Regions from separate parts of the Paraburkholderia jirisanensis genome, predicted to be linked through region 2. Evidence: riboswitches for the same ligand, from Rfam matches in the RefSeq annotation. Region 2 holds a riboswitch; each other region holds the start of a gene.

Region 1 (7,712 bases), on a different contig from region 2:
CACCGCACCATAATCGACGATGACGATCGCTTGCGGATTGCGTGCAATGACGCTTTCCCAGCTGACTTGCGTCCAGCTTTGCTGGACGTCGTCCATCACGTTCGTGCCGCCCGCCGCGCGAATCAGTGCGGTGGGCATGGCAAGCGCGCCAGCGGTAAAAGGTCTGTCTTCGCCGCTGTCGTAGACGAACACGCGTGTGCGCTCGACATTCGGCCCGAGCGCGCGTGAGACTGTGTCGATGCGCGTCTGCATTGCCGAGACCAGGGCTTGCGCGCGTGCGTCGACATCGAAGATCGCACCCAGATTGCGCAAATCGTTGTAGACGTCGTCTAGCGAAGCAGCCGGCCGCGGCATTACATGCGCGCACGACTCGGTCAGCTCGTAAGCGGCAATGCCGAAGCTCGCGAGGCTTGCCGGCGTGATCGGGCCACCAACCCGCATGCCGTAGTTCCAACCCGCGACATACAGATCGGTACCGGACGCGACCAGCGTTTCCAGCGACGGATAGCGCAGTGCCAGTTCCGGCAATCCAGCCAGTTCCTTATGCAGCGATGGCTGTGCGGTTTTCCAGCCATCGATGCCCGTATAGCCCGCCATACGGGAACGCAGCCCCAGGCGCAGCATCATTTCAGTGAGGTTCACGTCGTTGCTGACCGCGCGCGACGGAGCCTGCGAAAACGTCACTTCGCGATTGCAACTGCGTACCGTCACGGGATAGTGGCCCGCATGAGCCGCACCGGCGCACCCCGTGAATGCGACAGCGATCAGGATACGGGCGAATCGAGCAATCATTTCAAGCCTTGTGCTTCCCCGGCAATCAACGTGATGCGGGGACGCCCCGTCACCGGATGGCCGTCGACCAGCGCCTTGACGCCATAGACGGTACTCAGCATGTCCTCGGTCAGCACATCACCGGGTGTGCCAAAAGCGACAATCTCGCCCTGCGCAATCACATAGATCCGGTCGCAAAATGCAGCCGCCAGATTCAGATCGTGAATGGTCGCGATTGTCGTGATCCGCTGGCGCTTGACCAGCGTGAGCAATTCGATCTGATGACGCGGATCGAGATGATTGGTGGGCTCGTCGAGCATCAGCACGCGCGGCTGTTGCGCGAGCGCGCGCGCCAGCAACACACGCTGCCTTTCGCCGCCGGACAGCGACGCGAACGGTCTATTCCGCAAGCCGGCCAGTTCCACATCGCGCAGCGCGCGATCGACGTGCGCCGCATCATCGGCTGTATCGCCTTCGAGCAGGCCTTTGTGCGGCGTACGTCCCATCGCCACGACCTGCGCGACGCTCAGGCCGAAATCTTCCGGCGCATCCTGCAGCAAGACGGCGATCCGTCGTGCAGCCCAGCGGGCCGAATGCGTCCATACATCTTCACCATCGAACGACACGGTGCCGCGTTGCGGCCTGGCGTAGCGAAACGCACAACGCAGCAGGCTCGTCTTGCCACTACCGTTCGGGCCGATCAAGCCAACGAATTCGCCCGGCCGTACCTGCAGCACGATGCGCCGCAGCAGGCCCTCGTCAGGGTCGCCGCCACGCTGCTTCGCATCGGGCGGCGACCAGCTCAAACGCTCGATCTGCAAAGATGTCATCAGCCCTCCCCGCGTCGTAGCGTTCAGAAATTGACCGTCGCCGTCACCCATCCCGAACGCGGCGCGCCGAGCAACCATTCGCCGCCGTCGTTCTGCGTCGTGACCACATAGACGCGATTGGTCAGGTTGCGCAGATACAGCGCGATATTCAGGTGGCGCGTCGCTTGCCACGACGCGGATGCATCGACCAGCGTATAGGACGGAATGGGTACCGTATTCGCGTTGTCGCCGAAGCGCCGCCCGACGTATTGCACACCGACGCCTGCTTTCCAGCCGGGTGCAAAGGCCCAGTCGAGCCATACATTAGCGGTCTGCTCCGGAATGTTGAACGGCACATTGCCCGCACGCGACACGCTTTGCCCATTGTCGCTTTCGTTGAAGTCGTCATAACGCGCGCGCAGCAGCGCGGCGTTCGCTTCGACCGACCATCCGCCGCCGAGTTGCAGCGCCCCGGACCACTCGACGCCGCGCGACGACTGTTTGCCGATCTGCTCGCCAAGATCGGGATTCAGCGGGTCGGTGGTGACCAGGTCGCGCTTGACGATCTGATAGAACGCGAGCGTCCACGACGCGCGGCCACCCAGCAATTGCTGTTTGATGCCGGCTTCCCATTGCGTGCCGGTCGACAGCGTAAATGCGCTGCTCGATTGGGACAGCGTGATCAGCGAACCGACGCCGTCGGTACCCGTCGTGTACTGCGCATAGACGGACGTATCGGGCGTAAGCGAAAACACAAGGCCAGTACGCCAGCCGGTATGCGCGAAGGTCTTGTCGAACGACGATGCCGCGCTGTTCGCGGTAGCGAACGTATCGCGATGGAAATCGATGTGGTCGTAGCGCAAGCCGCTTACCCACGCGAGCCGCCCGGTCAGCTCAAGCCGGTCTTCGGCGAATACCGACGCCTGATGGGTGGTGGTGCGAAACGCCGGTACCGTCGCGTCAGGGCTCATGAACACGCCCGGATCGAAGTTGAACGCCGGGACAGTCGACGATCCGTCGAACGGTGAATTGCTGGTATCGAGGAACGAGATTTCGTTGAAGTCCGCGCCCACTACGAGGCGGCTTTTGTGGCCCCACAGATTACCTTCGACAGTCGTGTCAAGCGTATCGCCGATCTGCTTCTCGTGATGCAGGATCTCGATGTAGTCGCTGCGCAGCACGTTGCCGTCGGGCAGCAGCGAGTAACTTTCGCTGTCGTGCCAATGACGGTTGGTCAGCAAATAGTAAAGCTGGTTGCGCACCGTGATGCCGGGCGTTGCGCGCCACGTGGTGTTCAGTCGCGTCCACTGGTCGTAGTACGAGATATCCGAATCGCCGACGTTATAGTTCTGGAAGCGAAGCGCGGGGTTCAACTGCCCGTCCTCGACCGGCACGCCGAAATAGCGCGCGGGTTTTTGCCGCCCGTAGTCATAGTCGAGCGTGAACGACAGCGTCGGATTGACGTCGAGGCGCAGCGCACCGCCAAGCGCCGTCGTGTGTGTGTCGCCGCGCGGCAGCCAGCCGTTCGAACGGTCGTCGCTCACGTAGAAGCGATAGGAAAGCATCGGCCCCAGCGCGCCCGTCGTGTCGAGCGCCACGCGTTTCTCGCCATAAGAGCCGGCGCCAAGCTGGATGGTCGTCGCATAGTCGCGTTGCGGCGCTTTCGGCACGACGTTGATCACACCGCCAATCCCGCCCTCCCCATACAACACCGAAGCCGGGCCGCGCAGCACTTCGATACGATCCACCGACCAGGTGTCGAAAGGGAACGTCACCGTGCCCGCGCCCGGAAACATCCGCACGCCGTCGTACAAGGTCGTGACCGATTCAGGTCCGCTAAAACCGCGCACCGAAACGGAGGTGCCGCCGTTGCCCGGTGCAGCGTCGGTAGCAAAGCCCGTCGCGCGGGTCACGGCTTGCGTCACGCTGCGGTCGCCCCGCTCTTCGATCTGGCCGCTGGTGATCGTTTCGACGCTAGCCGGCGTATCGAGACTCGACAGACCGAGCCGGCTGCCGGTGCTTACAGGTGCAGTCAGATCGGGCGCGTTCGCCGTATTGCGCGTGGTGGCCTGAATGTGCACGGCAGGCAGTGTGGCATCGGGCGACGTCGCAGCGGAACCGCCGCTCTGCGAATCAGGCGCTGACGGTGCGTCCGCCAATGCCGGTAAAGCGTGAAGCAACCATGCACAGGCAAACGCACTGCCGCATAGATGATTCCGTCGTGCCGCGCGTCTCGCGAGTGAACGCGTCGTTAAGGTTTTCATTCCCCGTTACATCCTGTCGTCTTGTGTCTCGCGCGAAAGCGCGTGTCATCGGCGCCGGACGTGCGAAGCCACCTGCGTCGATTCGACTGGCAGGAACATGCACGTTTTCGGTTACCGCTCGAGAGGCGTCACATCGATAACGCCGTACGTTCTGCGCTAGGCAGTCGGTCGAGATGCGGCGTAACGGGGAGAATGGATCGCACACTCGCGAGGCAACGCAGGCATGTGCGACGGGTTGGCGGATCGAGCCATGTCGAGATCTCCAGGGGTTTCGCGCCCCAAAAGCAGCATCAGAAGAAACAAGCTGGGAACCAGCAGGAAACAAAGGCCCAGGTCTGACTTCCGGTATCGACGTCGCAACGACGAGACCGGTCACAGTGGCGCGACCGCGCTGGATTTTCACCAGCTTCCGGGCTTTGTGCCTGCGATTGTACATGCGCGCCAACAATCGGCTATGGCGACGCACCTGAGTCCATCGAAATGACTCGGTGAGGCGTGTTGATGCGCTTAGCCGGCTCGACCCGGCGCGCCTTCCTGAAGCATCGGCCGCGCACGCGCAAATTCATCGAGCGCCGCGCAATTTTTCACGATCCGTTCGATGGTTGGAATCCCTTCGATCCTGATATCGAAGGCCTGCGTAATCGTCCAGATGCTGACAAGGCATATGTCCGCGATGGTCGGCGTATCGCCATGGCAAAACTTGCCCGTTTCGGGTTCCGTCGCAAGACGCGTCTCGAGTCCCTTCAGATTGAACGTCAACCAGTGAACCTGCCAGGCTCGCCACGCCGCTTCATCGAAGCCGCCCGACGTCGTCAGATACTGCCTGGTGCGAGCCGTCAACAGCGGGTTGGTATCGGTGGCCAACACGGCGGCGATCGATCGAACGCGCGCCCGTTCATAAGAATCAGCCGGAAGCAGCGGCGGCTGAGGGACCTTCTCTTCGAGAAACTCCAAAATCGCAAGCGATTGCGTAAGCGGCGCATGCCCTTCCTCGATTAACGCCGGAATGGCTCCAAGCGGATTGATCGCGAGGAATGCTGCACTTCTGTGCTCGCCCTTCTCCAGATTGACGAAGCGCTCCCGCGCGGCCAATCCCTTGAAATTCAGTGCGACGCGCACGCGATGCGTCGATGCGGTACGCCAGAACGCATAGAGTTCGAAATCCGTATTTTTCGACATGAGGTCATCTCGTTACTAAAGACAGGAGGCTCGAGACAATAGCGTATTGCCGGCTTTCATGCGTTTGAACTGTGCAAGGTAGTGCTATGCAAATTTTTAGGCGGCCATCATATTTGCCGATATCAGGCTGCACGCGTCCGTTCAGCAAAAACCGGACAACGTTGTTTGCCGCTTTACTATTGGTGCAGCCTATAAAAACGATAACAAACCGGTCTTGGACGCTATGGTTCGGCTGTTGCATTCTTCGTTCAACGGTTCTCCGAACGAAACGCAAAAGGAGCGGGTCATGCAAGACATCATCGAAGGCTTTATCAAGTTTCGCCGCGAGGTGCTGCCGCAACACAGCGAGCTGTTCCAGCAGCTCGCCACCAGCCAGCACCCAGGCACGTTGTTCATCTCGTGTTCCGATAGCCGGCTGGTTCCGGAACTCGTCACGCAGCGCGAGCCGGGCGACATGTTTGTGATTCGCAACGCGGGCAACATCGTGCCGCCGTATGGACCGGAACCGGGCGGCGTGAGCGCCACCGTCGAATATGCAGTCGCGGCGCTGGGCGTGACCGACGTGGTGATCTGCGGCCACTCCAATTGCGGCGCGATGACCGCCATCGCCACCTGCGCATGCATGGACCACATGCCGGCCGTGCGCAACTGGCTGCGTTACGCGGATTCCGCAAAGGTCGTCAACGAAGCCCGTCATTACAAGGACGATCGCGAACGCGTCGACTCGCTGGTTCACGAGAACGTGATCGCCCAGCTCGCCAACCTCAGAACTCACCCTTCCGTACGGCTCGCGCTTGCCCAGGGGCATCTCGCGCTGCACGGCTGGGTCTACGACATCGAAAGCGGCTCGATCGACGCACTCGATGGCACGACCAACCGCTTCGTCTCTCTCGCGGACAACCCGCATGTTTGTGCAGTACCCGCCCGGATCAGCCTCGAAAGCTGATACCAGCCCTTTCCCAGCCAAGGAGTTTCATCATGACGCAATCCCTGCATAGCCCGCTGTCCCGCCAAACGCTGACCGACACGATCATGGACGCAAAGCTTCGCAAGAACCTGAGCTTTGAACAGATCAACGAAGGCACCGGCCTGAGCATTGCCTTCGTAACGGCCGCGTTGCTCGGTCAGCATCCGTTGCCGCATGATGCAGCGAAAGTGGTGGTCGACAGGCTGGAGCTGGGCGAAGACGCGCTACGCCTGCTGCAGGCCATTCCGGTACGCGGCAGCATTCCCGGCGGCGTGCCGACCGATCCGACCATGTACCGCTTCTACGAAATGGTGCAGGTCTATGCGTCCACGCTCAAGGCGCTGGTTCACGAGAAACTCGGCGATGGCATTCTTAGCGCCATCAACTTCAAGCTGGACTTCGACGTTGTCGACGATCCCGAGGGCGGCAAGCGCGCGATCATCACGCTCAACAGCAAGTACCTGCCGACCAGGCCGTATTGAGCTGACTGGGGAGTCCTGTTCCTGTGCGAACAGCTCCCCTCTTTAGCCATCTCGACAGGCCCGGTATTGCCGCTCGTTAGCGACGCGTTTGCGCTGTTGCATGCGATCGCATCGTTGCTACCGGCCAATCACGAAGCCACTGCGGATGACGTACGCCCGAACAGCACACGGTCGGCCAGCCACACTGCCACGATCGTTGCGCCCATCAGCGGGAAGACGAGGCCGAGTATCACGAGCCCGAGCTTCCAGCCGCGCATTGGCACAACTGCCAGTTCGCGTGCCGGGGCGCCAAGCGTGCGTGCCGGCCGGCGCTTCCACCACATCACACAGCCCGTCGCAGCGAGCGTCGCAAGCCCAGTGGACAAGATCGCGCAAACGATCTGGTTCGCGAGCCCGAAGTAGCGGCCCATATGCAGCGACGTACCGTACGACACTGCCTTTGCCACTGCCCCGTAATCGCCGTAACGGATGTCTTTCAGGACTGCACCGCTGTACTGGTCGATATAGATCGTGCGTTCGAGTTTCGGATCGGCTGGAAAATACGACACCGCGTAGACAGCGCTAGCTGATGCCGGCAAGGCAATGTCGTAGTCGTCGGCGATACCGAGGGCGCGCATCTGCGCGACGACCTGGCCGAGCGACCATGATGACGTCCCCACGTCCGGCGACTGCGGCACCGGCACAGCGCCGACGGCCCATGGCACTTGCGGCAGCGGCATGTCGTCCATCGTCATGCCCGGCATATCGTCCATGCCGTCGCTATGCGACGGGTGCGACGTGTGAGCCGCTTGCGCGGTGCCAGGCTTGACGTGTTCACCCGGCATCCGCGATTGCAGCGCAAGGCTGCCCCACGATCCCGGCGGCGAGCCAAGTCCGGCGCTGGTGGCAAGTGCCTTGAACTGCTTGCCCCACGAGCCGGTCCACGGCAGGCCGGTCACGACGAACGCCAGTGCGCCCACCGCCAGCCAGATGCCAAGCGCCGCATGCACGCTTTTCCATAGCGGCCGGCCACGCAGCGAAAGGCGCGGCAGCAATGCAGCGCGCAGCTTCGTGCCGGCTCGCGGCCACCATAGCGCGATGCCGGTGCCGATCATCACGAGCGTCCAGCACCCGACCAGTTCCATCAGCAGTTCGCCCGGTTTGCCGAGCAGCAGCTTGCGGTGGATCATCCGGTCGACCTGCATCAAGCGTTGCTCGACGCTGAGCGTGCCGAGCACGGTGCCGTCATACGGATTCAGGT
Region 2 (7,712 bases):
CGCAAGGCAACTGGGACATGGTCGGCATCAACCTGCCGATCTTCTTCATTCGCGACGCAATCAAGTTCCCGGACTTCGTGCACGCCAACAAGCCGAGCGCAGTGACTGGCGTGCAGGACGCGAATCTCGCGTTCGACTTCTTCGCGAACTCGCCGGAAGCGACCCACATGCTGACCCGTCTGTATTCGGACGAAGGCATGCCGGATTCATATCGCCATATGGATGGTTTTGCAGTTCATGCCTTTAAATTCGTCAATGAAAAAGGCGAAGTGCATTACGTGAAATTCCATTGGAAAAGCGAGCAGGGCATTCACGGAATTCGCCCGCAAAACATTGCCGCATCGATTGGCAATGACTGGAACATGATGACCAACGACCTTTACGGCGCAATCCGTAAAGGCGATTACCCGAAATGGGATCTGTACGTTCAGGTGCTGAAGCCGGAAGATCTGAACCAGTTCGACTACGATGCGCTCGACGATACCAAAGTCTGGAGCACCGTGCCGGAGCGCAAGGTGGGCACGATGGTGCTGAACCAGGTGCCGGACAACTACTTCCAGTCCACCGAGGAATCCGCATTCGCGCCGTCGCGCATGGTGCCGGGTATCGAGCCTTCGGAAGACCGCATGCTGCAGGGCCGCATGTTCGCGTACGCCGATACGCAGATGTATCGCCTCGGCGCAAACTTCAACGATCTGCCGATCAACCGGCCGATCGTACCGGTCACCAACGTGAATCAGGACGGCGAGCTGAACGCCGGCAAGCGCACCGGCGAAGTGAACTACGAACCGTCGACGCTCGCTGAAATTCCGCAGGATCCGAAGTACAAGTACGTGCAGACGCCGCTGTCCGGCACCACGCAGCAGGCGGCGATCCACAAGACGCTGAACTTCCGCGAGGCCGGCGAGTACTATCGCGCGCTGTCGAAGCAGGACAAGAGCGATCTGATTACCGCACTGTCGGCGGACCTGAACCATGTCACCAACGACAGGAACAAGTACGCGATGCTGTCGTACTTCTACAAGGCCGATGCCGACTACGGCAAGCGTCTGGCCAGTGCGACGCACGCGGATGTATCGCGGGTGGCGGACCTGGCAGCGAAGCTGCAGGAAAACTAGGCGGCCGTGTAGCTCGCGTGCCAACTCGCGTGCCGTGCGCGGGTGTCGGCACGCGAGAGCATGCAGGTTCTCCCTCCCCTGAATTCGAGCCCATGATGCGATTGCCTGCCACGCAGCTTGCTGCGCTCGTGTCGCTGTGCACCGCGCTTTGTGCCGGATGCGCATCGACCCGCGAACTCCATACACCGCCTTCGGCCATCCCCGCGCAGCAACTGCGTCAATACGACGAAGACTGGTTCGACGCCGCGCGCCTTGGCCGCGTCGATATCCTGCAAGCGCTGACGCAAGCCGGCTATCCACTCGATGCAACCACGCCGCAAGGCTATACCGCACTCGTCCTGAGCGCCTATGACAATCATCCCGATGCGCTTGCGTTTCTGCTGAAGGCCGGCGCCAATCCGTGCGTAGCGGACAGGCACGGCAACACCGCGCTGATGGGTGCGCTGTTCAAGGGCGAGAGCGAGATCGCCCGCACCCTGATGAAGGCCTCGTGCCCGATCGACCAGACCAACAACGCGGGCGAAACCGCGCTATCGTTCGCCGCGCTGTTTGGGCGGCTCGATCTGTTGTCCGATCTGGTGGCGCGCGGCGCGAACCCGGATCACACCGATGCGCGCGGCAGCACCGCACTCGATACCGCCCGCGCACAGGGCAACCAGAGCGCGTTCGATGCGCTGGTGAAAATCGGCGCGACTCATTAGGTACCCCCGTAGGTACCCCCGTAGGCACCCCCGTAGGCACCCGCGCGGCGCAACGCCGCGCGCGGCGGCCTTGCGGGCCGCTCACGGTCGTTGGGCGTAGCGAAAAAAGGCATAATAAGCGTCGCCGGCGCCCTTCGGGGCCGAAGAGGGAACACGCATCACCGTGGCTGCCCCCGCAACTGTATGCAGCGAGTCCACACCTGAACCGCGCCACTGGTCTAACCGGGAAGGCGGTGTGGATCACGACCTGCGAGCCAGGAGACCTGCCGGCAACACTGTTCGTGCCAGCCAAACATCGGGCGGGGTGTACCGATGCCGAGCTTTTTCGCCGCCGTATGCGCGGCGAAATGCCCGGGCCGTCGCGCGACGCTTACCCGGTAACCGATTTGAACCACGCCTTTCCTGCTGTCGATGCGCCCGTTAGCGCCGCCACGCCACGTGCGTCGGCGTGTCCGGGGCTGGTGCGCATCGTCGCGGCGCGCGACGGCGGGCTGTGCCGGATCAGGCTGCCCGGCGGCGCATTGAGCGCGGACGCGGCAGACGCGATTGCCGACGCAGCGCTTGCCCATGCGTCGGGAGTGATCGAAGCGACCAATCGCGCGAACCTGCAGATTCGCGGCGTGCGCGCGGGTGAACAACAGGCGCTGATCGCGCGGTTGCTGGCGGCCGGGCTTGGGCCTGCTGGGGTCGCTGGGGTCGCTGGGGTCGCAAGCGCAGCAGACACCGCGCTCGCGCAGCCGGCGAACCCGGCCGCAGACGACGTGCGCAACCTGATGCTGAGCCCAGCCGCAGGCCGTGATCCTGCAGCACTGATCGACACGCAGCCGCTCGCCGAAGACATCCTCACGCTGCTGCGCAGCGAAGCACGTTTTGCCGCGCTGTCGCCCAAATTTGCATTGCAGCTCGATGGCGGCGAACGCCTGACGATGCTCGGTCACCCGCACGATATCTGGCTCGCCGCGCTGCCGTGCGAAGACGGGCCGCGCCTGGCATTCGGCCTCGCCGGCACCATCCCGGTTGCGCCGCATCAGCAAACCGCGCTCGCGGCAGTGCGGCCGGCGCAGGTGCCTGCGCTGGTGCGCGCACTACTCGACACGTTCATCGAGCTGGCCACCCCCGAGATGACGCGCATGCGCGATCTGCTCGCGCAGCATCCTGCAGAAGCGCTACTCGAACGCGCCGCAGCGCGCCTCGATTTTGCGTTGCTGCGCGGTCCGCAGATCGCTGCGTGGCGACGCACACCGGCAGATGCGGCATTGCGTTTCGGCGTGCAGCCGCAGCGCGAATCTGCGAGCGAAGCTGGGCGGTTATCTGAGCACCCTTCCGGCCACCTGCCTGGGCGCCCATTCACGCACGCATCGGGCGCCTCACGCGCGCTGTCGCAAGTCGGCGGCCAGCCGCCGCTCGGACGCCTCGATGCCGCGACACTGCGCGAACTCGCCACACTGGCTCGCGAAGCGGGCAACGGCACGCTGCGCATCACGCCGTGGCAAAGCGTGCTATTGCCCGACGTACCCGAGAACCACGCGCAGTCAGCACTCGCCCGCCTCGCTGCGTTGGGCTTCGCCTGCGAGCGCGCGCAGCCGTTCGCGCGGCTGATCGCCTGCGCGGGCTCGTCGGGCTGCGCGAAGGGCCTCGCCGACACCAAAGCCGATGCCGCGCAGCTCGCGCGCAGCCTGCCCGCCGCGGCCGAAGTGCATCTGAGCGGGTGCGTGCGCTCATGCGCTGCCGCGCACCCGGTGCCATTCACGCTACTGGCCGTCGCGCCAGGTCGCTACGACCTTTATCAGCGCACCGAGCCGCTCGCCGACCCGCGCACCGGCGCGCCCTTACCCCAAGCCACACGCAGCTTCGGCACCTGCGTTGCCTGCAACCTGACAATCGACGAGGCCGCTCCGCTTTTGCAGCCGCGGCCCGCCCGGAGTTTCCCCGATGCTTGACTACATTCGCGATGGCCAGCAGATCTATCGCCAGTCGTTCGCGACGATCCGCGCCGAGGCCGATCTCGCGCGCATTCCCGCCGACCTCGAAAAGCTCGCGGTACGCGTGATCCACGCGTGCGGCATGGTCGACGTGGTCGACAGCCTGCGCTTTTCCGCAGGCGCCGGCAGCGCGGGGCGCAATGCGCTCGCAGCCGGCGCGCCGATCCTGTGCGATGCGCGGATGGTCGCCGAAGGCATCACGCGCGCACGTCTGCCGGCAGCCAACGATGTGATCTGCACGCTTGCCGACCCCACCGTGCCGGCGCTCGCCCGCGAGTTGAACAACACCCGCTCGGCGGCCGCGCTCGAACTGTGGCGGCCGCATCTGGCAGGCAGCGTGGTCGTGATCGGCAACGCGCCCACCGCACTTTTCTATCTGCTCGACATGCTCGATGCGGGCGCGCCGCGGCCCGCGCTGATTCTGGGTTTTCCGGTCGGCTTCGTCGGCGCGGCGGAATCGAAGGCGCTGCTTGCGCAAGATAGCCGCGGTGTGCCCTTCGTCAGCGTCGAGGGCCGCCGCGGCGGCAGCGCAATGGCCGCTGCCGCGGTCAATGCGCTGGCTTCGGAGGACGAATAGATGAGCGTACAACGAGACGCCGATGCGGCAGTACAAAATGGAGCACCCTCGGACACACGAGTGCACACCCCGACGGGCGCACCGGCCGATGCACCGCGCTCGCGCGGCCTGCAGGCGGACTCATCGCAGCCGGTCGCACGCGGCCGGCTACTTGGCCTGGGCGTCGGCCCCGGCGACCCCGAACTGATTACCGTGAAGGCGCTGCGGCTGCTGAAGGCGGCACCGGTGGTCGCGTATTTCGTCGCGAAAGGCAAGAAAGGTAACGCGTTCAGCATTATCGAAGCGCATCTGCACGACGCGCAGATTCATCTGCCGCTGGTTTATCCGGTCACCACCGAAGCACTCGAACCGCCGCTGTCGTACGAGGCGATCATCGCCGACTTCTACGACAGCATCGCGCACGTGCTCGCCGGCCATCTGGATGCAGGGCGCGACGTCGCGGTGATCTGCGAAGGCGATCCGTTTTTCTACGGCTCGTACATGTATCTGCACGACCGCCTCGCACCACGCTTTCATGCCGAAGTCGTGCCCGGCGTGTGCTCGATGCTGGGCGGCGCGGCGGTGCTCGGTGCGCCGCTCGTGTACCGCAACCAGACGCTTTCGGTGCTGTCCGGCGTGCTGCCCGAAGCCGAACTGAAACGGCGCCTTGCCGATGCCGACGCGGCCGTCATCATGAAACTCGGCCGCAACTTCGACAAGGTTCGGCGCGTGCTGGACGAACTGGGCCTTGCGAGCCGTGCGCTATATGTCGAGCGTGCGACGATGGCGAATCAGCGGATCGTGCCGCTTGCCGACGTCGACCCGATGGCATCGCCCTATTTTTCGCTGCTCGTCGTGCCGGGGGAAAAATGGCAAGGCTGAACGCGCCCGCGATCGTCGTGCTCGGGCCGGGCGCGCTTGCCACAGCGCGCCGCCTGCAACAGTGCTATCCCGACGCGCGCGTGCATGGGCTGCGCGAGCGGCTGGAAGCACAAACCGAGGTCGGTTTCGACGAACTCGGTTTGCATCTGCGTGAGCTTTATGCGCGCGGCACGCCAATCGTCGCGTTGTGCGCGGCCGGTATCGTGATCCGTTGCCTGGCTCCGCTGCTCTCCAACAAAGGCGTGGAGCCACCGGTGCTGGCGGTGGCCGAGGATGGCAGCGCGGTCGTGCCGCTGCTCGGCGGCCTTGCCGGCGTCAACGTGATGGCGCGCGAAATGGCCGCGGCGCTCGATGTATCGCCCGCGATTACCACCAGCGGCGAACTGCGCTTTGGCACCTGCGTGCTGAATCCGCCGGACGGTTATGCGCTCGCCAGCCTCGCGCAGGGCAAGCGCTTCGTATCGGATCTGCTGGCCGGCGCGAGCACGCGCATCGAAGGCGATGCAGGCTGGCTCGATGCGGCACAGTTGCCGCGTTCGGCCACCGCGCGCCTCGCGATTCGCGTCACGCCGCTCGCGTGGGACGGCAATGCCGACGAACTGCTGATTCATCCGCGTAGCGTCGTCGCTGCGCTGACGGATAGTGTCGATGCCGCGCAGCGCGTGCGGATCGCGCTGGCGGCGCATGGGCTTGCGCCGTTGGCGCTCGCGGCGCTGGTTGCGCCCGCAACGGCTTGCGGCGATGCTGCGCTCGAGCAGGCCGCCACCGAACTCGGTGTGCCGCTGCGCTTTGCTGAAGCTGAAATCGGAGCCGAAGCCGGAAACGAAACTGGAGCTGCAGTTGGAGCTGGAGTTGGAACTGAGGTAGGAGCCGGGGCCGGGGCCGGAGCCGGGGCCGGAGCCGGAGCCGGAGCCGGGGCCGGAGCCGGAGCCGGAGCCGGAGCCGGAGCCGGAGGCAGAACTCAAGCCAAAGCCAACACCGCCTCTGCGCACAGCCTGCTGAAGGCTGTTTTGCAACAAGCTTGCGATTTCCTCGCTGAAACCGCAGGCGTCGCGCTGGCGCTCGCCGCCGCCCCTGTCGACGCCGCTTCGATCGGCCGCGCACGCGGCCGTCTCACGGTGATCGGCCTCGGCCCCGGCAATGCCGCGCTGATGGTGCCGGCCGCGCGCGATGCGCTGACGCTTGCCACCGACATCCTCGGCTACGCGACCTACGTGAATATGGCCGGCCCATTCAACGCCAGCCAGCGGATTCACGCGACCGACAATCGCGAAGAGATGCAGCGCGCGCGCCACGCGTTCGAACTGGCCGCTGCCGGCAAACATGTCGTGATGGTTTCGTCCGGCGACCCGGGCGTATTCGCCATGGCTTCCGCCGTGCTCGAGGCGCTCGACACCGCAGACGACACGCGCTGGGCCGACGTCGATCTGCAGATCGTGCCGGGCGTATCGGCCGCGATGGCGACCGCCGCGCAGGCCGGCGCGCCGCTCGGACACGACTTCTGCATGTTGTCGCTATCGGACAACCTGAAACCGTGGGCGGTCATCGAAATGCGCGTGCAGCTCGCCGCGCAAGCGGATCTGGTGATGGCCTTCTACAACCCGGTTTCGCGCGCCCGGCCGTGGCAGCTCGATCAGGCGCTCGACATCGTGCGCAGCGTGCGCGCAGCCAATACGCGGGTCGTCCTCGGACGCGACATCGGCCGGCCCGGCGCGGCGCTGACCGCGACCACGCTCGGTGCGCTGAAGTCCGCCGACGTCGACATGCGCACCATGGTGATCATCGGTTCGTCGACCACGCGTGGCTTCGCGCGCAACGATGGCGGCGAATGGGTCTATACGCCGCGCTGGTATCGCTAGTGCAAGCTGCGCCGCTTACCGACGTGTTGCGCGCGCAAGCAACGTTCGGCGATCAGGGTTCTCCTTAGCTAAACTTTGATCGCCGGCGGACGATAACTCCGGTTAACCTCCTTTATCGCTTTCGCGTCCGCCATGCAAACCACAGAACACATCGCAGAGCCCAGCTCAGCCGCTTCCATCTCACTGAGCGAGCAGACTGTGCCGGTCGGCACGCCGCTCGAATGGCCGATCGTCGATGGCGACGGCACGCTGCTGTTCGAGCGCGGCGCCGTCGTGCTCAGCGCCGACGAGTTGCGCTTTCTGTTTGCGCAGTTCAAGCCGCGCCGCGGCGATCTCGACGACACGCAGGCCGCAGCCGGCAGCGCCACCCGCGCTCACGACCAGGATCAGGACACGCCGCTCACGCTGGCCGACACGCACCTGGCGATCGGCGCGTTGATCGGCATGCGGCCGCAAACCGGCGGCAATGGGCCGATGCATCCGAGCCGCATCATCGGCTTTGCGCCGAACCAGTCGTTGTTCGTGATGCCGCCGTTATCGGGTGGCCGGCATCTGCAGCTGACCATCGGCGAAAACGTCGAGATCGTCGCGATCGCGAGCCAGGCGGTGTTTCG
Region 3 (7,712 bases), on a different contig from region 2:
GCACCAAACGCTCGGTTGAATTGACGCCGGTCGGCTTCGAGCTGCTGCCGGAAGTGCGGCGCCTGCTGGCCAGCGCCGAGGCGCTGCGGCCGCTCGCGCAAAGCCTCGCGCGCGGCGAGGCGGGCGGGCTGTCGCTGTCGTTCGTCTCGACCGCCGATTACGGCTTGCTGCCGCCGCTGCTGCGCGATTTCGGCGTGCGCCATCCGCACGTGCGGCTGCAGCTCGCGGAGGCAACCAGCGACGTGCAGCTCGAGGAACTGGTGGCCGGCCGCATCGACGCAGGCCTCGTGATCGGGCCGCTGCCGTCGCGCTACGCGGCGCAGCTGTCGTGGCTGCCGATCGTGCGCGAGCCGCTCGTGATTGCGATGTCCGCGCAGATGGCGGCGCTTCTGGAGGCGCGGGACGAAGGGCGGGACGGACACTCCGCTGCACCAGGCCAGCAGCGCAACGCAGGTTTGCAGCCCGCGGTCGCGCAATCCGCGGCGCAAGCGGACTCCATCGCCGAATCGCGCGAAGGAGACGAAGGGCATGATGCTCCGATCAGCCTGCGCGACGCGGCCGACGCGCCGCTCGTGATCTTCCCTCGGCGTCTGGCGCCGGGCTTTTATGACATCATTATGGATTGCTACGGCGCGGCCGGCCTCACGCCGCGCATCGGCCAGCAGGCGATCCAGATGCAGACGATCGTCAGCCTCGTGTCGGCAGGCATCGGCGTCGCACTGGTGCCGCAATCGCTGCGTAACCTGCGGCGCACCGGTGTCGTGTACCGGCCGTTGCGCGATGCGGTGCCGGCGGTCGAGACGGGGCTGGTGTGGCGTACGCGGGCGGTGAGCCCGGTGCTTGCCGGGTTCATCGAGATTGCGCGCGAGCATGCGGCCAGGGTGGCGGCAGATTCCGCGGCCGATGCTGCAACAGGCGCGACAACAACTGCGGCAGCACATGCAGATGACGCCGCAACCTGACGAGCAGCCCACGCGCACCGATTGAACGCCCGCGCTTGCCACCGTTCCAACAACATCCGAAGCCTTCGACCCACCGTCAGAATCTGAATCTCATAGCACTCCGACAACAACACGATGCTCATTCACCCGAATTTCGACCCCGTCGCGATCCATCTGGGTCCGCTCGCCGTGCGCTGGTACGGTTTGATGTATCTCGTCGCATTCGTCGCGGCGATCGTCGTCGGCCGGTTGCGGCTGCGTTTGCCGCACGTCGCGGCGCAAGGCTGGACCGCGCGCGACATCGACGACATGCTGTTCTACGGCGTGCTCGGCACCATCCTCGGCGGCCGTCTCGGCTACGTGCTGTTCTACAAGGCGAGTTTCTATTTCGCGCATCCGCTCGACATCTTCAAGGTGTGGGAAGGCGGCATGTCGTTCCACGGCGGCTTTCTCGGCGTGCTGTTTTCGATGATGCTGTTCGCGTGGCAGCGCAAGCGCACGTGGATGCAGGTCACCGACTTCATCGCGCCGATGGTGCCCACCGGCCTCGCGGCAGGGCGTCTTGGCAACTTCATCAACGGCGAACTGTGGGGCCGCGTGACCGATCCGTCCGCGCCGTGGGCCATGCTGTTCCCGGGCGCCGCCAACGACGACGCCGCGTGGCTCGCCGCGCATCCGGCCCAGGCCGCGCAATGGCATCTGAACGAGGTGTTCGCGCAATATCACCTGCTGCCGCGCCATCCGTCCGAGCTCTATGAAATCGCGCTCGAAGGCGTCGCGCTGTTCTTCGTGATGATCCTGTTCTCGCGCAAGCCGCGGCCGGTTGGCGCGGTGTCGGCGGTGTTCCTGATCGGCTACGGGCTGGCACGCTTCACGGTGGAGTTCGCGCGCGAACCGGACGATTTTCTCGGCTTGCTGGCGTTCGGCTTTTCGATGGGCCAATGGCTGTCGCTGCCGATGATTCTCGCCGGCATCGCGATGCTCGTGTGGGCGTATCGCCGCGGCGGGCGGCAGGCGCAGCAGACAGCGAACGCGGGGTGAGGGTGATGGTGAGGCCTGGGCGCTACTGAAGAGCGCTCGATCGTTTGCGGGCTTGGTGCTTGCGCGAGCCTCGCCACACAACGCATCAGAAAGAAAAACGCCACGGCATGCCGTGGCGTTTTCGCTTCCATGCAATGTCACGCAGTACGCCGCGCGGCGCAGCGGCATTGCACTGTCGCGAGGCTCACCGCATCATTTCATCTGCACCGACCCGGACACATTGACCGTCACCGTCGACGTACCGCCTTCGAGCGGCGGCGGCGCGGCTTTTGCGTCGGCGCCCAGCGCGCGCGCGCTCATCATCATCATCGGGCGTGGCATCACGCCGCCCTGGCCGATGTTCACTTCGCGGATCGAGTATCCGCTATAGCCGAACGCCTGTGCCGAAGCCGCCGCCTGCTGACGGAACGACGCAATCGCGTCACCGGTCAACTTTTGTTCGGCGGCACGCTGCGTTTCCGGCGACAGCGAGAACTGCACGTTGCCGATCTGCATCGTCGTAGCGAGGTCGCCCGCGAGCTTCGATGCGCTCGCGAAGTCGCGCGATTCGATGATCACTTCGGTGCGGCCGCGCCAGGCGGAGATGCGGCCGTCGCGGTCGGTGGACGGATAGATCGAGAACGAGCCGGTGCGCGCGGTGATGCCGCTGACACCTTTGGCCTTGCGCAGCGCGGCGTCCGCGCGTTCGTTGAGCGTTTTGGTCAGCGACGACGGGTCTTGCGCTTGCTGCTCATAAAACAGCGTGATGTTTACGACGTCCTGCGGTACTTCGCTGCTTGCCTGGGCATTCAGCGACAGCACGCCGGCAGGCTGATACGGCACGACGGTCTGTGCGCGCGCGGCGACCGGCGCAAGCGCCATCAGCAGAGGAACGGCACAGGTGCCGGCGAAGGCCAGCGCAAGCGTAATTTTTCTCGTCATAGGTCGACTCCTTGGTTAGGCGAGAGAGCGGCGCGCGGCAGCAGATCGGGCGACGTGACTTGACGTGACGCGATGCAGTCAGACTCGCGAGCTTGCAACTCCCTTGCGACCCCTTAGTCGCACGACAATACGTTCTGGTTCCCGAAGCGCTGACGTGCGCCAATGCCGAAACGCCATCGGACGAAAGCAAGGGTCGCGCGCAGCATGCAGGCTCACGCAATGCGCATCACGCTTTCCTGGCCAGCTGCTTCGTAATGAACGCCCATTCGGTATCGGTCACTGGCGTGATCGACAGCCGGTTGCCCTTCGCGAGCACGCGCATGTCCGCGAGTTCGGGATGCTCGCGCAATGCGGCGAGCGGAATCAGCTGAAGCTTCTTCTTGAACACCACGTCGACCAAGGTCCAGCGCGGCGTTTCCTGCGACGACTTCGCGTCGTAGTACGGGCTCTTCGGATCGAACTGTGTCGGGTCGGGGTAGGGCGTCGACGACACCTCGGCCAGACCGGCGATGCCGGGCTCCGGGCAGCTCGAGTGATAGAACAGCACGCCGTCGCCGATCTTCATGATGTCGCGCATGAAGTTGCGTGCCTGATAGTTGCGCACGCCCGTCCATGGCAACGTGCGCTGCGATGCATTCGCGAGGTCGTCGATGCTTGCCTCGTCCGGTTCGGACTTCATTAGCCAATAGCGCATGATTCGAATGGACAAAGAAAAACGGCACCGGACGAATGTCCGATGCCGTTGAGATAGGTCCCCGCCTTAGCCGCTAGGCCGGCATCCTGAACCGGAGGTTCAGAATTGGTCGCAGTTAGCAGCACTTCGGGTACATCAGACAGAGTGACGCGCACACCCGTGCTACAAATTTCCGCAACCGTGCACATGGCATTGGTTCAAGGAATATATGACCTTGGCGAACCAGGCAGGGAAGCTAAACCTTAACAAACTCGTAAAACGCTACTGCTGAAATCTTGCTGCACCTTGCAGTTCAAAGATGCTTACTGAGCACTGTATTGCCCGATCACTGCACCGAGCTGCTCATTCATTTGCGCCATTGTACGCCGGATTTCCTCGGCAGGAAAAGATTCTCCGTGACGCACGCTGCTTTGTAGCTGAAGCAGTTCCGATGCCAGCGACAGGGCCGCCATCACCGCGATGCGATCGACGCCGCGCACGCTGCTGCTCGTGCGGATCTTCGTCATTTCGGCATCGACGCGAGCCACCGCTTCGAGCAGCGCGCCTTCGGTTTCCGGCGAGCAGGCGAGGCGATAGGACTGACCGATAATCGACACTTCGATCTGCTTCGTGGTCATGCGTTTTCTCCGTGACGGGTCACGTCGCTATGCGCGCTGTCGTGCGGTTCGTGCGCGTCGGGCGCGAGCAGGTCGAGCTGGCTGTCGGGCTCGGCATGCGAACGTGCGCGCGGCAGTTTTTCGAGGATGGCGTTCAGGCGCACCTGTGCGTCGTCGATTTTCGCCGACAACGTATCGCGCTCCGCTTGCAACGCATTGCGCTCTTCGCGAGTTTGCTCGAGTTCCGCGCGAGTGGCCTCGCATTCGGTACGTGCGTGCGCAAGCTGCTCTTCGAGCGCGCTACGTGCTTCTTGATGGCGTTGGTTGATTTCAATCAACCGGCCGATATTTTTGGATAAGGTTTCGAGTTCGGTGAGCATGAGCTGCGTCCTCTAAAGACGCTGCATTTTAGCGCGGAATACCGGACGTTCGGGCATTTGTCTCGTTTCGAGACGTAACAACAACGCATATTTTGCACGACGCGGCACGTGCATGCCGCGCAAAACGCATGACGTATACGTGTTTTTTGCAGATTCGCGGCGCCCGATCACGCAGGCCCATTTCGATATTGCTGCTTTCTTGACGCTCCCGGCGCGCGCTCCTACACTTGCCGCACTTTGGTGCCCGCGGGCGATTTTCGTATCGCACGCAGTTAAACGGGAAGCAGGGAGCGCAGTCCGCCAGGACGAGCCAACCTGCGCTGTCCTCGCAACGGTAAGCGACCGCATCGTGATGCAGGTCGGCCCCGCGCGCGTTCGACGAACGCGCCACATGCCACTGCGCAGCTTGCGCGGGAAGGCGGGCCGAGATGTCGCCAGCCCGGATACCGGCCAGAGAGGAGGGTGCGCGATGACGCGCCCTGTCATGCATCGGCTTGCGAGGGACAGGCCGCGCGCCCTGTCCACAGGAACGTTTTCCGATGCTCATACCCACCGCCCGCGCGGCGCTATGTGCGTGCGCGAGCCTGCCGTTTGGCGTGCCCGTGCAAGCTGTTCACGTCGTGCAAGCCGATCCCGACAACACACTGCACACATCGCAAAACGGCACGCAAGATCGCAGCACACATAACGGCAACGTTGAGAGCGCGACGCTCAGCGGCGCAGAGCCTGCCGGCCCATCTGTCGCCACGCTTGCGCCGCTCGTCGTCACCGCCCGGCGCGATGCGCAGCCGCTTGCCGATGCGTTGCCGCAGACCGTGCGCTTCGACGCACAGGACATCGCCGACACGACCGCCCGCGATCTGTCCGGCCTGCTGGCGCTCGCGCCGGGCGCGCAGATCGTGCGCAACGGCGGCCCGGGCTCGACCGCGAGCCTGTTCCTGCGCGGCGCTTCGCCGGCGCAATCGCTGGTGTTGGTCGACGGCGTACGGATCGACTCGGTGAGCCAGGGCAGCGCGCAGCTCGAACAGATCCCGCTCGACCAGATCGATCACGTCGAAGTGGTGAACGGCAACGTGTCCGCGCTATACGGTTCGGGCGCGATCGGCGGGGTCGTGCAGGTGTTCACAAAGGATGGCGGCAACCATCCGCCGCGCTTTCACTTCGAGACCGAGCTCGGCAGCTATCACGCCCAGCGCCAGGCGGCGGGTGTCGACGGAGCGCTCGATCGCGACGGCCGCACCACCTTCAGCATCGAGCTGGCGCGCGCGAAGGACGACGGCTTCTCGTCGATCGACCCGGCGCTGGCGCCGGTCAACCCGAACGCTAACGGCTATCTGAACCAGAGCGTATCGGCGTCGCTGCGGCACAGGTTCAGCGAGCGCTGGGACGCGGGCGTGCGCTTTTTCCAGTCGAACGGCAACGACAGCTTCGACGATCCATTCGGGCTACCTGGCGATCTCAACAATCTTCACAGCCGCGTGCAGGCGGTGTCGGCGTTCGCGAACGGCAAGCTGACCGACTGGTGGACGAGCCGTTTCGTCGCCGCGCGCAGCAGCGACCGCAACGACACGGCGTTGAACGGCGCATACCAGTACCGCTACGACACCGACAACCGCCAGTACACGTGGCAAAACGATTTCGCGCTCGCCCCCGAACAGAAGCTGCAGCTTGGCTACGAACATCTGGACCAGAGCCTCGACTCGAACCAGTACACGGCGCCCGGGCGCCACGTGAACTCGCTGTTCGCCGGCTACAGCGGACGGCTTGGCGCCAGCCAGTGGCAGGCCAACCTGCGGCGCGACCAGTACTCCGATTTCGGCGGGGCAAACAGTTACTATCTCGGCTACGGCTATAACTTCAGCGAACACTGGAAGGCGACTGCAAGCTGGTCCGATGCGTTTCGCGCGCCGGGCTTCAACGATCTGTTCTTTCCGTTCAGCGGCAATCCTGCGATTCAACCTGAACGGAGCCATTCGCTCGAAGCCGCGCTGCAGTATGCGTCGGATGCACTCGGTGTGTTGCGGCTTACCGCGTTCGAAACGCGTTATTCGAATCTGATCGACTATGTGCAGACGGTGCCGGGCGTGTTCGTCGCGCAGAACGTCGGGCGCGCGAAGGTGCAGGGCATCGAGGGCTCGTGGGCGGGGCGGGTCGGCAACACCGACGTGCGCGCGGCGCTGACGCTGCAGAATCCGGTCGATGAAGACACGCAGTCTGACCTGAACCGGCGCGCGCGGCACTTCGCGTCGTTTAGCGCGAACCGCTCGATCGGCAGCTGGCGCGTCGGCGGCGAGTGGCTCGTCAGCGGCGCGCGCAACGACAGCGGCACCGAACTTGCCGGCTACGGCGTCGTGAACCTGTCGGCGCGGTATCAGATTACGAAAGCATGGCATGTCGCGGCGCAGATCCAGAATCTATTCGATAAAGACTATGAGCTTGCCTATACGTACAACACTCCACGGCGCGGCGCGTATGTCACGCTCGGCTGGCAGCAGCAATAAGCCTGCATCGCCGTGACGGGACTCGCGTCGACTCGCGCGCGGCGCGCAGCAAAACCTGCGTCCGCGATGAGCGCGCGGCGTGCGGCCGCTATCTGGGCGGCACTCGGTGCGCTTGCGCTGGCGGTGCTGGCCGCTTCGCTGGCACTCGGTAGCGTGCCGGTTGCACCCGCGCGGGTGCTGGCCGCGCTGTTCCCCATGCAACACGCGGCCGGCACGCCTGCCGACCTCGCTGGCGAAATCGTGCGTACGCTGCGGCTGCCGCGTGCGCTGGCGGGCTTCTCGTGTGGCGCGCTGCTGGCTCTGGCCGGTGCGTTATTGCAGGTGCTGTTGCGCAATCCGCTTGCCGAACCGTACGTGCTCGGCGTGTCGGGCGGCGCAGCCACCTTCGCGCTGTTCGCGATGATGGCCGGTTGCGCCGCGTGGCTGGTCGATGCGAGCGCCTGTGCCGGCGCGTTCGCATCGATCCTGCTGGTGCTCGGGCTGGCGCGCGGCGAACTATGGCGCGGCGAGCCGCAGGATGCCTCGCCGCGCTTGCTGCTGACCGGCGCCGTGATCGCTGCCGGCTGGGGCGCGGTGATCACGCTGCTGTTGACGGTTGCACCCGAAGGACGTCTGCGCGGCATGCTGTTCTGGCTGAC
Region 4 (7,712 bases), 640 kb from region 2:
TCTGCGTGCTGTTCTGCGTGCCGAAGCGGCAGAACTCGCTGCCTACGCAGGTCTTCACGGTGCGGATCGACTTGCCGTAGCCGTGGCCCGACTTCATGCCGAGGTCTTTCCATACGTGCGGCAGGTCTTCCTTCTTCACACCGAGCAGGTCGATACGCTGGCCGCCGGTCACCTTGACCATCGGGATGTTGTACTTGTCGGCCACATCCGCGATACGGCGCAGCTCCGATGCATTGGTCACGCCGCCCTTCATCTGCGGGATCACCGAGAAGGTGTTGTCCTTCTGGATGTTCGCGTGCACGCGTTCGTTGACGAAACGGCTTTGCGGATCGTCCACCGCTTCGCGCGGCCACGTCGACAACATGTAGTAGTTGATCGCCGGGCGGCACACTGCGCAGCCGTTCGGCGTGCGCCATTCGAGGAAATCGTAGACCGCGCGGTGCGTCAGCAGATGATGATCGCGGATCGCCTTGCGTACGTCGCCATGCGGGTGATCGGTGCAGCCGCACATCGGCTTGGTCTTCGGCGTTTCCTGGAAGCTCGAACCGACCGTGCTCATCAGGATCTGCTCGACGAGGCCGGTGCACGAGCCGCATGAGCTCGAAGCCTTGGTGTGCTTCTTCACGTCGTCGAGCGTGAACAGGCCCTTCTCGGTGATCGCCTTGACGATGGTGCCCTTGCATACGCCGTTGCAGCCGCACACTTCGTCGCTGTCGGCCATCGCGGCCGCGCGGCTTTGGCCTTGTACGCCCGCATCGCCGACGCTCGATTCGCCGAACATGATGTGATCGCGCAGTTCGCCGAGCTTGCGGCCTTCGCGCAGCAGCTTGAAGTACCACGCGCCGTCGGCGGTGTCGCCGTACAGGCACGCGCCGACCAATTGGTCGTCCTTGATCACGAGCTTCTTGTAGACGCCGCCCGCCGGATCCGACAGCACGATTTCCTCGGTGCCTTCGGCGCCCATGAAGTCGCCCGCCGAGAACAGGTCGATGCCGGTCACTTTCAGTTTGGTCGACAGCACCGAGCCCTTGTAGCTGCCGATGCCCATCAGCGCGAGGTGGTTCGCACACACCTTGGCCTGTTCGAACAGCGGCGCGACGAGGCCGTACGCGATGCCGCGGTGGCTCACGCATTCGCCCACTGCGTAGACGCGCGGATCGTAGGTCTGCAATGCATCGCTGACCACGATGCCGCGGTTGCAATAGAGGCCCGCGGCTTCGGCCAGCGCCGTGTTCGGGCGGATGCCGGCGGCCATCACGACGAGGTCGGCGGCCACCGTTGCGCCATCGGCAAAGCGCACGCCGGCGACTTCGCCCGCGTCGTTGCCGATGATTTCCGAGGTCGCCTTGTTGAGCATGAACGTCAGGCCGCGCGCTTCCAGCGAACGCTGCAGCAGCTTGCCCGCAGTCGCGTCGAGTTGCCGTTCGAGCAGCGTGTCGGCGAGGTGCACCACGCTCACTTCCATGCCGCGCAGCTTGAGGCCGTTGGCTGCTTCGAGGCCGAGCAGGCCGCCGCCGATCACCACGGCATGACGCTTCACCGCGGCGGCGTCGATCATCGCCTGGGTGTCGTAGATGTCGCGATAGCTGATCACGCCTTTCAGCTTGTTGCCCGGCACCGGCAGGATGAACGGCGTCGAGCCGGTGGCGATCAGCAGGCGGTCGTAGGGCGCTTCGGTGCCGTCGGCGGCGATCACCTTGCGGCGCACGCGGTCGATGCGCTCGACGGTCTTGCCCAGATGCAGTGTGATGTCGTTCTGCTCGTACCAGTCGAGCGGATTGAGCACGATGTCGTTGAAGTTCTGTTCGCCGGCCAGCACCGGCGACAGCAGGATACGGTTGTAGTTCGGGTGCGGCTCGGCGCCGAATACGGTGATGTCGTAGTGGCCGGGTGCGATCGTCAGCAGTTCTTCGAGGGTCCGGATGCCGGCCATGCCGTTGCCGATCACGACGAGTCGGGGTTTGCTCATGATGTTCGTGTGCCGTTGTGTCTCGAACCGGGTAGGTGACCCGATGCGACGAACGTCGAACGCCATTGCCCGACCAGAGTCAGCGCGCACCCGGTGGTGCGGCGGCGCTGCCATTGTGTGCTGCGCGGCGCCTGCCTTCGGTAGGAGTGCTCGCGCCGGATGCTGCCTGCGCCCTTGCAGGTAGCGCCTCGTTTAAAGCAACCTGCATGCCATCCGGCAGCAATCGTGCAAAGCCTTGCTGCGTAAGGCTCGGCGCGGATACGAATGAGGCTTCGTATTGCACCGCAGCAGTGCGTGCCGCGGGCCGCTGCACTGATTTAGCGCGGCGGTGTGCACGGGCGGCGCGCGGCGCAATTTTTTTCGGCGCGGCGGAATGAATGGCGACGATCGGACGTTCTGCAAAGGGATGTGCCGTAAATCATGCGCTACGGGCGCGCTACACAAGTAGATGGAACCAGACTGGATTGAAATTGCCGCGAGCCATGGCCAGAGCTTCACCGGCTATGCTGCAAGACCCGCGCAACATGGTGCGCCGGGCATCGTATTGCTACACGACGTGTTTGGCATCGACGAGCATGTGAAGGCGCTCGCGAGGCGCTATGCCGAAGAGGGATACCTGGTGGTGGTGCCGGATCTGTACTGGCGGCTTGTCGCGGCGGATGCGCCTGATGCGCCTGATGCGCCTGATGCGCCTGATGCTGGCCGCGATCGCGGCGGGTACGGCGATCGCGATGGTGCCGGCGGCCGCGGCATCGCCCCGGCCACGGCGCGCGACTACGACCGCCGCCTCGACGTCGAACTCGCGATCGACGACATCAACGCGACCTTCGAGGCACTGCGCAACGAATCGGCGCACGCCGGCAAGGTTGGCGTGCTCGGTTACGGCCTGGGCGGCAAGCTTGCGTTTCTGGCGGCCGCGCGCACCGACGTCGATTGCGCGGTGGCCTATAGCGGCCCGGGCTTCGAAACCTACCTGCGCGAAGCGCGCGCGGTGCGCTGCCCGCTGGCGCTGCATGTGGGGCGCCGCGACGACCTGCAACCGCCGAAGACGCGGCACCAGATTGCGTCGGCGTTCGAATATCAGCAGGGCGTGGTGGTGTACACGTACGGCAGCAGCGAGCGCTTTAACGTGCCGGGGCCTGGGTACGACCACAACGCGGCGAGTCTTGCCTACTCGCGCTCGCTCGCGTTGCTGAAAAAGACCATGGGCCCGATGTTCGCGATCGAGCGCGTGTGGAAGCGGCACGCGTATCACAAGTACGTGACGCGCGACTTCGATGCGCTGATGGACACGATGGTGTCCGACCCATACTTCAACGACGTGCCGACCATGACCGGCGGCGTCGGCCGCGAATCGCTGGAGCGCTTCTATAGCGAGCATTTCATCAATTCGATGCCGGCCGATGCGCATATGCTGCCGGTGTCGCGCACGGTGGGCGTCGACCGGCTGGTCGACGAGTTCGTGATGTGCTGCACGCACGACGTCGAGATGCACTGGATGCTGCCAGGCGTCGCGCCGACCGGCCGCTACTTCGAAGTGGCGATGCTGGCAGTGGTGCGCTTTCGCGGCGAGCGGATCGACAGCGTGCACGCGTATTGGGATCAGGCGTCGGTGCTGGTGCAGATCGGCATGCTCGATCCAGCCGGCTTGCCGGTGACCGGCGTCGAGTCGGCGCGCCGCGTGCTCGACTTTACGCATGGCAACGGTACGCTGATGCCGGGGTTGAGCGGCGGCGGGCTTGATCGGCCTGCGTGATTTGGCTCGCATGAGTCGGCCTGCGTGATTTGGCTCGCCTGAGTCGGCCCGCCTGAGTCGGCCCACATGAGCCGCCGCCCGGCGGCCGCGCGCTAGCGCCGGCCGCTGCGTCGTTTCAGCCAGTGCTCTCGGCAGTACGCTTGTTCAACTCACGCGATGCGGCGAGCGGAATGCGCGCGTCGTCCCACGTCGCGAGCCACTCGATCTCCTTCGACGTGAAGACCTGGCCGTAATTGCGCAGCGCGTACTGCAGCGAATCGATGATGTGGTTGCGGATGATCTCGGGCGTGCGTGTGTCGTCGAGCACGGAGCGAAACGCTTCGAGCGTAGCCATCGGATTGCCTCGGGAAAACGTGAACGTCGGAACCGTGGTGTTATCGCACGTCAAAAAAAGCCGCGGCAAGCGGACAAAATAGTTCGACGTGCACGGGGCGTGGTGCGACAGGGACCACGTGAAGCCGCCGTTTAGCGCGCATGACTCATTGCCGAGGCGCAGTCGCCAGTGCAGTCGCCTGTGCCGGCCACCATGCCCAGCCGCGCGCGGACCGGCGCAATTCGACCACCGTAAGCGGCGCAATCTCGATGTGCGCGAAGGCGGCGGACGTAGCGTGCAACGTATGAACGATCGCCGCGCGCATCACGGCCGCATGGGTGATAGCGATCACGGTGCGATCGGATGCGCGACCTTGTGCCTCATCGGGCGCGGCAAAACCGTCGAGCCATGCGCCGACGCGTGCCAACACCGCATCGAAAGATTCCCCGCCTGGCGGCGCGGCGGCAGGATCGCGCAGCCATGCTTCGAGCACGTGACAGGCATGCGGTGCCTGCGATGCTTCAGCGGCGAGTTCAGCGAGCCGTCGGCCGCGCCAGGCACCGTAGTCGGTCTCTGCAAGCGCATCGCAAACGGTGGCAGCGAGCCCGAGGGCGGCTGCTGTCTCACGCGCGCAGGCCGCAGGGCTCGTCAGCGCCGCGCTGCTGCCGCGCGCGAGGTCTGCGGCCTGCGCATACGCGGCAGCGGCAGCGTGGCCGCGCGCGTCGAGCCCTTCGTCGGGGCCGGCAAACCTGCCGCTGCGCTGCGCCGCGGTCGGCGCATGGCTCACCAGCAACAGACGTGTCTGCATTTTTCCTTTCCGTTGAAACGCGCAGTGCGCATGAGCCACGCCCCTTCTGGCGCGGCACAGTTTAACGCGTAGAATAAGCGCAATCCGAAGCGCGGAAGCCGGTGCAAGTCCGGCGCGGTCGCGCCACTGTAATCGGCCACCCGGTATGGTCCTGGTGTGGCCCGTAAGTCAGACCCAGCTTCGTCACCTTTCCCTTTATCGCTAGCGGGGCGCGCATCCCCAAGGAGATCTCCGTCATGACCGACACCGTACTCAAGCCGCTCGACGCTCTCGAGCCCGCCGCCGCGCCCACGCCGATTCCGCTGCGCGAGCTGCTGCCATGGGTCGTGTTCGGCGGCTTGCTGTTGCTGCTGGTGCTGTATTTCGTCGGTGCCGAAGAGGGCGCCACCTCGCTGATCCCGGGCATGTACGTGCATGAGTTCGTGCACGACGGCCGTCACCTGCTCGGCTTCCCCTGCCACTGAACCGGAGCGGAACATGGTAGGTAAATTGCTGGTGCGCGGCATGCTGGCAGGCATCGCCGCGGGGCTCATCACGTTCGCGTTTGCCCGCGTGGTGGGCGAGCCGCAAGTCGATCAGGCGATCTCGTTCGAAGAGAAAGCGGACGCGGCGAAAGAGGCCGCTGAAGGCCACGCGCACGAACATGAAGAAGAACTGGTGAGCCGTCCGACCCAGGCGGGGCTGGGGTTGCTGACCGGCGTTCTCGCGTACGGCGCGGCGATCGGCGGCTTGTTCGCGCTGACTTTTGCGTACCTTCACGGCCGGGCCGGCCGTGTCAGCGCGCGTGCGCTGTCGGCCTTGCTCGCGCTAGGCGCATTCGTCGCAATCGCAATCGTGCCGGCGCTCAAGTATCCGCCGAATCCGCCGTCGGTCGGCGACCCTGAAACGATCGGCTATCGCACCGGCCTGTACTTTCTGATGATCGCGATTTCGCTGACTGCGCTGGTGTTTTCAATGAAGGTGCGGCGCCATGCGGCGGCGCGCCTCGGTGCGTGGAACGGCTCGATTGCGGCGGGCGTGCTGTTCGTTGCGATCATCGCGGCCGTGCAGATTGGCCTGCCGGACATCAACGAAGTGCCGGCCGCGTTCCCGGCCGTCGTGCTGTGGAAATTCCGGGTCGCGGCGCTCGGCATGCAGACGCTGCTGTGGGGCGTGCTTGGGTTGCTGTTCGGCGCGCTCGTCGAACGGATGCAACGCGTGCAGCGCGGCGCACGGGCGCCGGGGCGCCTCGCGGGTTGAAGCGCGCGTAGCAGCGGGCAAGTCCCGCGGATCCGATCTGCGAAGCAACGACCTGATCCGCGAACCCATTTCCTCTACGCAGCCGGTGCGACATGCGCGCGCCGGCTGCCATCAAGCGGTGCGAGCGGCAGCTCGCCCACCATCTGCAGAAAGCGCGCAAGACACGGATTGCGATTTGCGTGCGACCACACCAGCACCTGCGAAACCGTCGGCGCATCCGCGAGCGGCTTGAATACCACGCCCGCCAACTGCGCGCGGCGCATCGATGCCGGCACCAGCGCCACGCCCGCACCCTCGTCGACGAGGCTTAGCACGGTCTGCTGCAAGCGCACTTCGAAGCGCACGTCCGGCTCGAACCCGGCCTCACGGCAATGGCCGGCGATGGTTTCGTGCAGGCCCGGACCGACTTCCTTGCTGGCGATCACGAACGGTTCCTGCGCCAGTTGCGCGGCGTGCAGCTTGCGCTGCCGTGCGAGCGCATGCGTACGCGGCAGCGCCACGCACAACGGCTCGACCAGCACGGTGCGCTCGGTCAGGCCGCGTGGCGGCGCATCGGCCAGCATGATCGCCGCATCGACCTGGGCGTTCTGCACCTGTGGGCCAAGATCGTTCGACACGATTTCGCGCAGGTTCAGCGTGACGTCCGGAAAAGCCGTGCTGTAAGCGCGCGCGAAGGTGGGCAGCACGCTATACGCGGCGCACATCGTAAAACCGATCGTCAGTTCGCCGCGCTCGCCGAACGACGCGGCGCGCGCATGGTGGCCGGCCTGGTCGAGCGCGGCGAGGATCGCCTTGGCATCGGTGTAGAAACGCTCGCCGGCAGCGGTCAGCGTGACGCTGCGTGGTGTGCGCTCGATCAGCCTGACGCCCAGCGACGCCTCGAGCGCGGCCAGTTGGCGCGACAGCGGCGGCTGCGACAGATGCAGACGCGCTGCGGCACGGCCGAAATGGCGTGTTTCGGCAAGCGCGACGAAATAGCGGAGCGGTTTGACGTCGATCATGATGCAAAAAAAGTATTGTTGGCGGCTTCAATCAGCATTGGATTGTATCGCTGCTAACGTTTACCCTGAGGTGCACTTCACCAGACCCACTCGCCGCGATGCTGTCCACGCTTGAAATCCTGCTGCCCGTTTTTGCACTGATTCTGGCCGGCTTCTTCAGCCGCCGGCGCAATCTGCTCGGTCCGAGCGCCGCTTCCGAACTGAACCGCTTCGTCGTCTGGCTCGCGCTGCCTGCGTTGCTGTTCGATACGATGGCGCACTCCACGTGGCAGCAACTGGACCAGCCGGGCTTCGTCGCGACCTTCTCGCTCGCGTGCGCGGGCATCTTCGTGCTGGTGCTGATCGGGCGGATGCTGCGCGGCCGTCATCTGGCCGATGCGAGTATCGATGCGATTGCCGCGTCGTACCCGAACACCGGCTACATCGGCTTTCCGCTCGGCATGCTCGCGTACGGCAAGGCCAGCCTGACGCCGACCACCATCGCGACGATCATCGTCGCGTGCGTGCTGTTTGCGGTGGCGATCGTGCTGATCGAAATCGGCCTGCAAAGCGAGCGCGCGCCGCACAAGCTCGGGCTGAAAGTGCTGAAGGCGCTGGCGAAGAATCCGCTGATCGTGTCGCCGATT

The links. A riboswitch is a leader RNA that binds a small molecule or an ion and turns the genes downstream of it on or off. The one in region 2 is predicted to bind cobalamin.
Region 1: it holds a riboswitch for cobalamin, as region 2 does, so the genes downstream of both, ACYVNQ_RS30225 (TonB-dependent receptor) here and ACYVNQ_RS12985 (precorrin-3B synthase) in region 2, are expected to answer to the same signal.
Region 3: it holds a riboswitch for cobalamin, as region 2 does, so the genes downstream of both, ACYVNQ_RS34385 (TonB-dependent receptor plug domain-containing protein) here and ACYVNQ_RS12985 (precorrin-3B synthase) in region 2, are expected to answer to the same signal.
Region 4: it holds a riboswitch for cobalamin, as region 2 does, so the genes downstream of both, ACYVNQ_RS15545 (CbtB domain-containing protein) here and ACYVNQ_RS12985 (precorrin-3B synthase) in region 2, are expected to answer to the same signal.

What each region holds. Positions count from the first base shown of each region.
Region 1 is NZ_BAAGSQ010000030.1:71,225-78,936, reverse strand. Features, by position in the region: gene ACYVNQ_RS30235 (ABC transporter substrate-binding protein) at 1-792, opposite strand, end outside; gene ACYVNQ_RS30230 (ABC transporter ATP-binding protein) at 789-1,601, opposite strand; gene ACYVNQ_RS30225 (TonB-dependent receptor) at 1,625-3,844, opposite strand; cobalamin riboswitch at 4,154-4,305, opposite strand; gene maiA (maleylacetoacetate isomerase) at 4,352-5,023, opposite strand; gene ACYVNQ_RS30215 (carbonic anhydrase) at 5,310-5,969, shown strand; gene cynS (cyanase) at 6,002-6,472, shown strand; gene ACYVNQ_RS30205 (PepSY-associated TM helix domain-containing protein) at 6,601-7,712, opposite strand, start outside.
Region 2 is NZ_BAAGSQ010000025.1:232,854-240,565, reverse strand. Features, by position in the region: gene ACYVNQ_RS12995 (catalase) at 1-1,118, shown strand, start outside; gene ACYVNQ_RS12990 (ankyrin repeat domain-containing protein) at 1,211-1,819, shown strand; cobalamin riboswitch at 1,928-2,104, shown strand; gene ACYVNQ_RS12985 (precorrin-3B synthase) at 2,167-3,759, shown strand; gene ACYVNQ_RS12980 (precorrin-8X methylmutase) at 3,752-4,378, shown strand; gene ACYVNQ_RS12975 (precorrin-2 C(20)-methyltransferase) at 4,487-5,239, shown strand; gene cobJ (precorrin-3B C(17)-methyltransferase) at 5,227-7,098, shown strand; gene ACYVNQ_RS12965 (flagellar brake protein) at 7,231-7,712, shown strand, end outside.
Region 3 is NZ_BAAGSQ010000033.1:542,627-550,338, reverse strand. Features, by position in the region: gene ACYVNQ_RS34420 (LysR substrate-binding domain-containing protein) at 1-962, shown strand, start outside; gene lgt (prolipoprotein diacylglyceryl transferase) at 1,077-1,982, shown strand; gene ACYVNQ_RS34410 (SIMPL domain-containing protein) at 2,175-2,903, opposite strand; gene ACYVNQ_RS34405 (EVE domain-containing protein) at 3,130-3,597, opposite strand; RNA gene ssrS (6S RNA) at 3,652-3,833, opposite strand; gene ACYVNQ_RS34395 (cell division protein ZapA) at 3,900-4,214, opposite strand; gene ACYVNQ_RS34390 (ATPase) at 4,211-4,573, opposite strand; cobalamin riboswitch at 4,796-5,042, shown strand; gene ACYVNQ_RS34385 (TonB-dependent receptor plug domain-containing protein) at 5,113-7,074, shown strand; gene ACYVNQ_RS34380 (FecCD family ABC transporter permease) at 7,141-7,712, shown strand, end outside.
Region 4 is NZ_BAAGSQ010000025.1:870,034-877,745, reverse strand. Features, by position in the region: gene nirB (nitrite reductase large subunit NirB) at 1-1,969, opposite strand, end outside; gene ACYVNQ_RS15560 (dienelactone hydrolase family protein) at 2,418-3,725, shown strand; gene ACYVNQ_RS15555 (hypothetical protein) at 3,841-4,059, opposite strand; gene ACYVNQ_RS15550 (histidine phosphatase family protein) at 4,205-4,846, opposite strand; cobalamin riboswitch at 4,887-5,043, shown strand; gene ACYVNQ_RS15545 (CbtB domain-containing protein) at 5,083-5,310, shown strand; gene ACYVNQ_RS15540 (CbtA family protein) at 5,324-6,085, shown strand; gene ACYVNQ_RS15535 (LysR family transcriptional regulator) at 6,160-7,086, opposite strand; gene ACYVNQ_RS15530 (AEC family transporter) at 7,185-7,712, shown strand, end outside.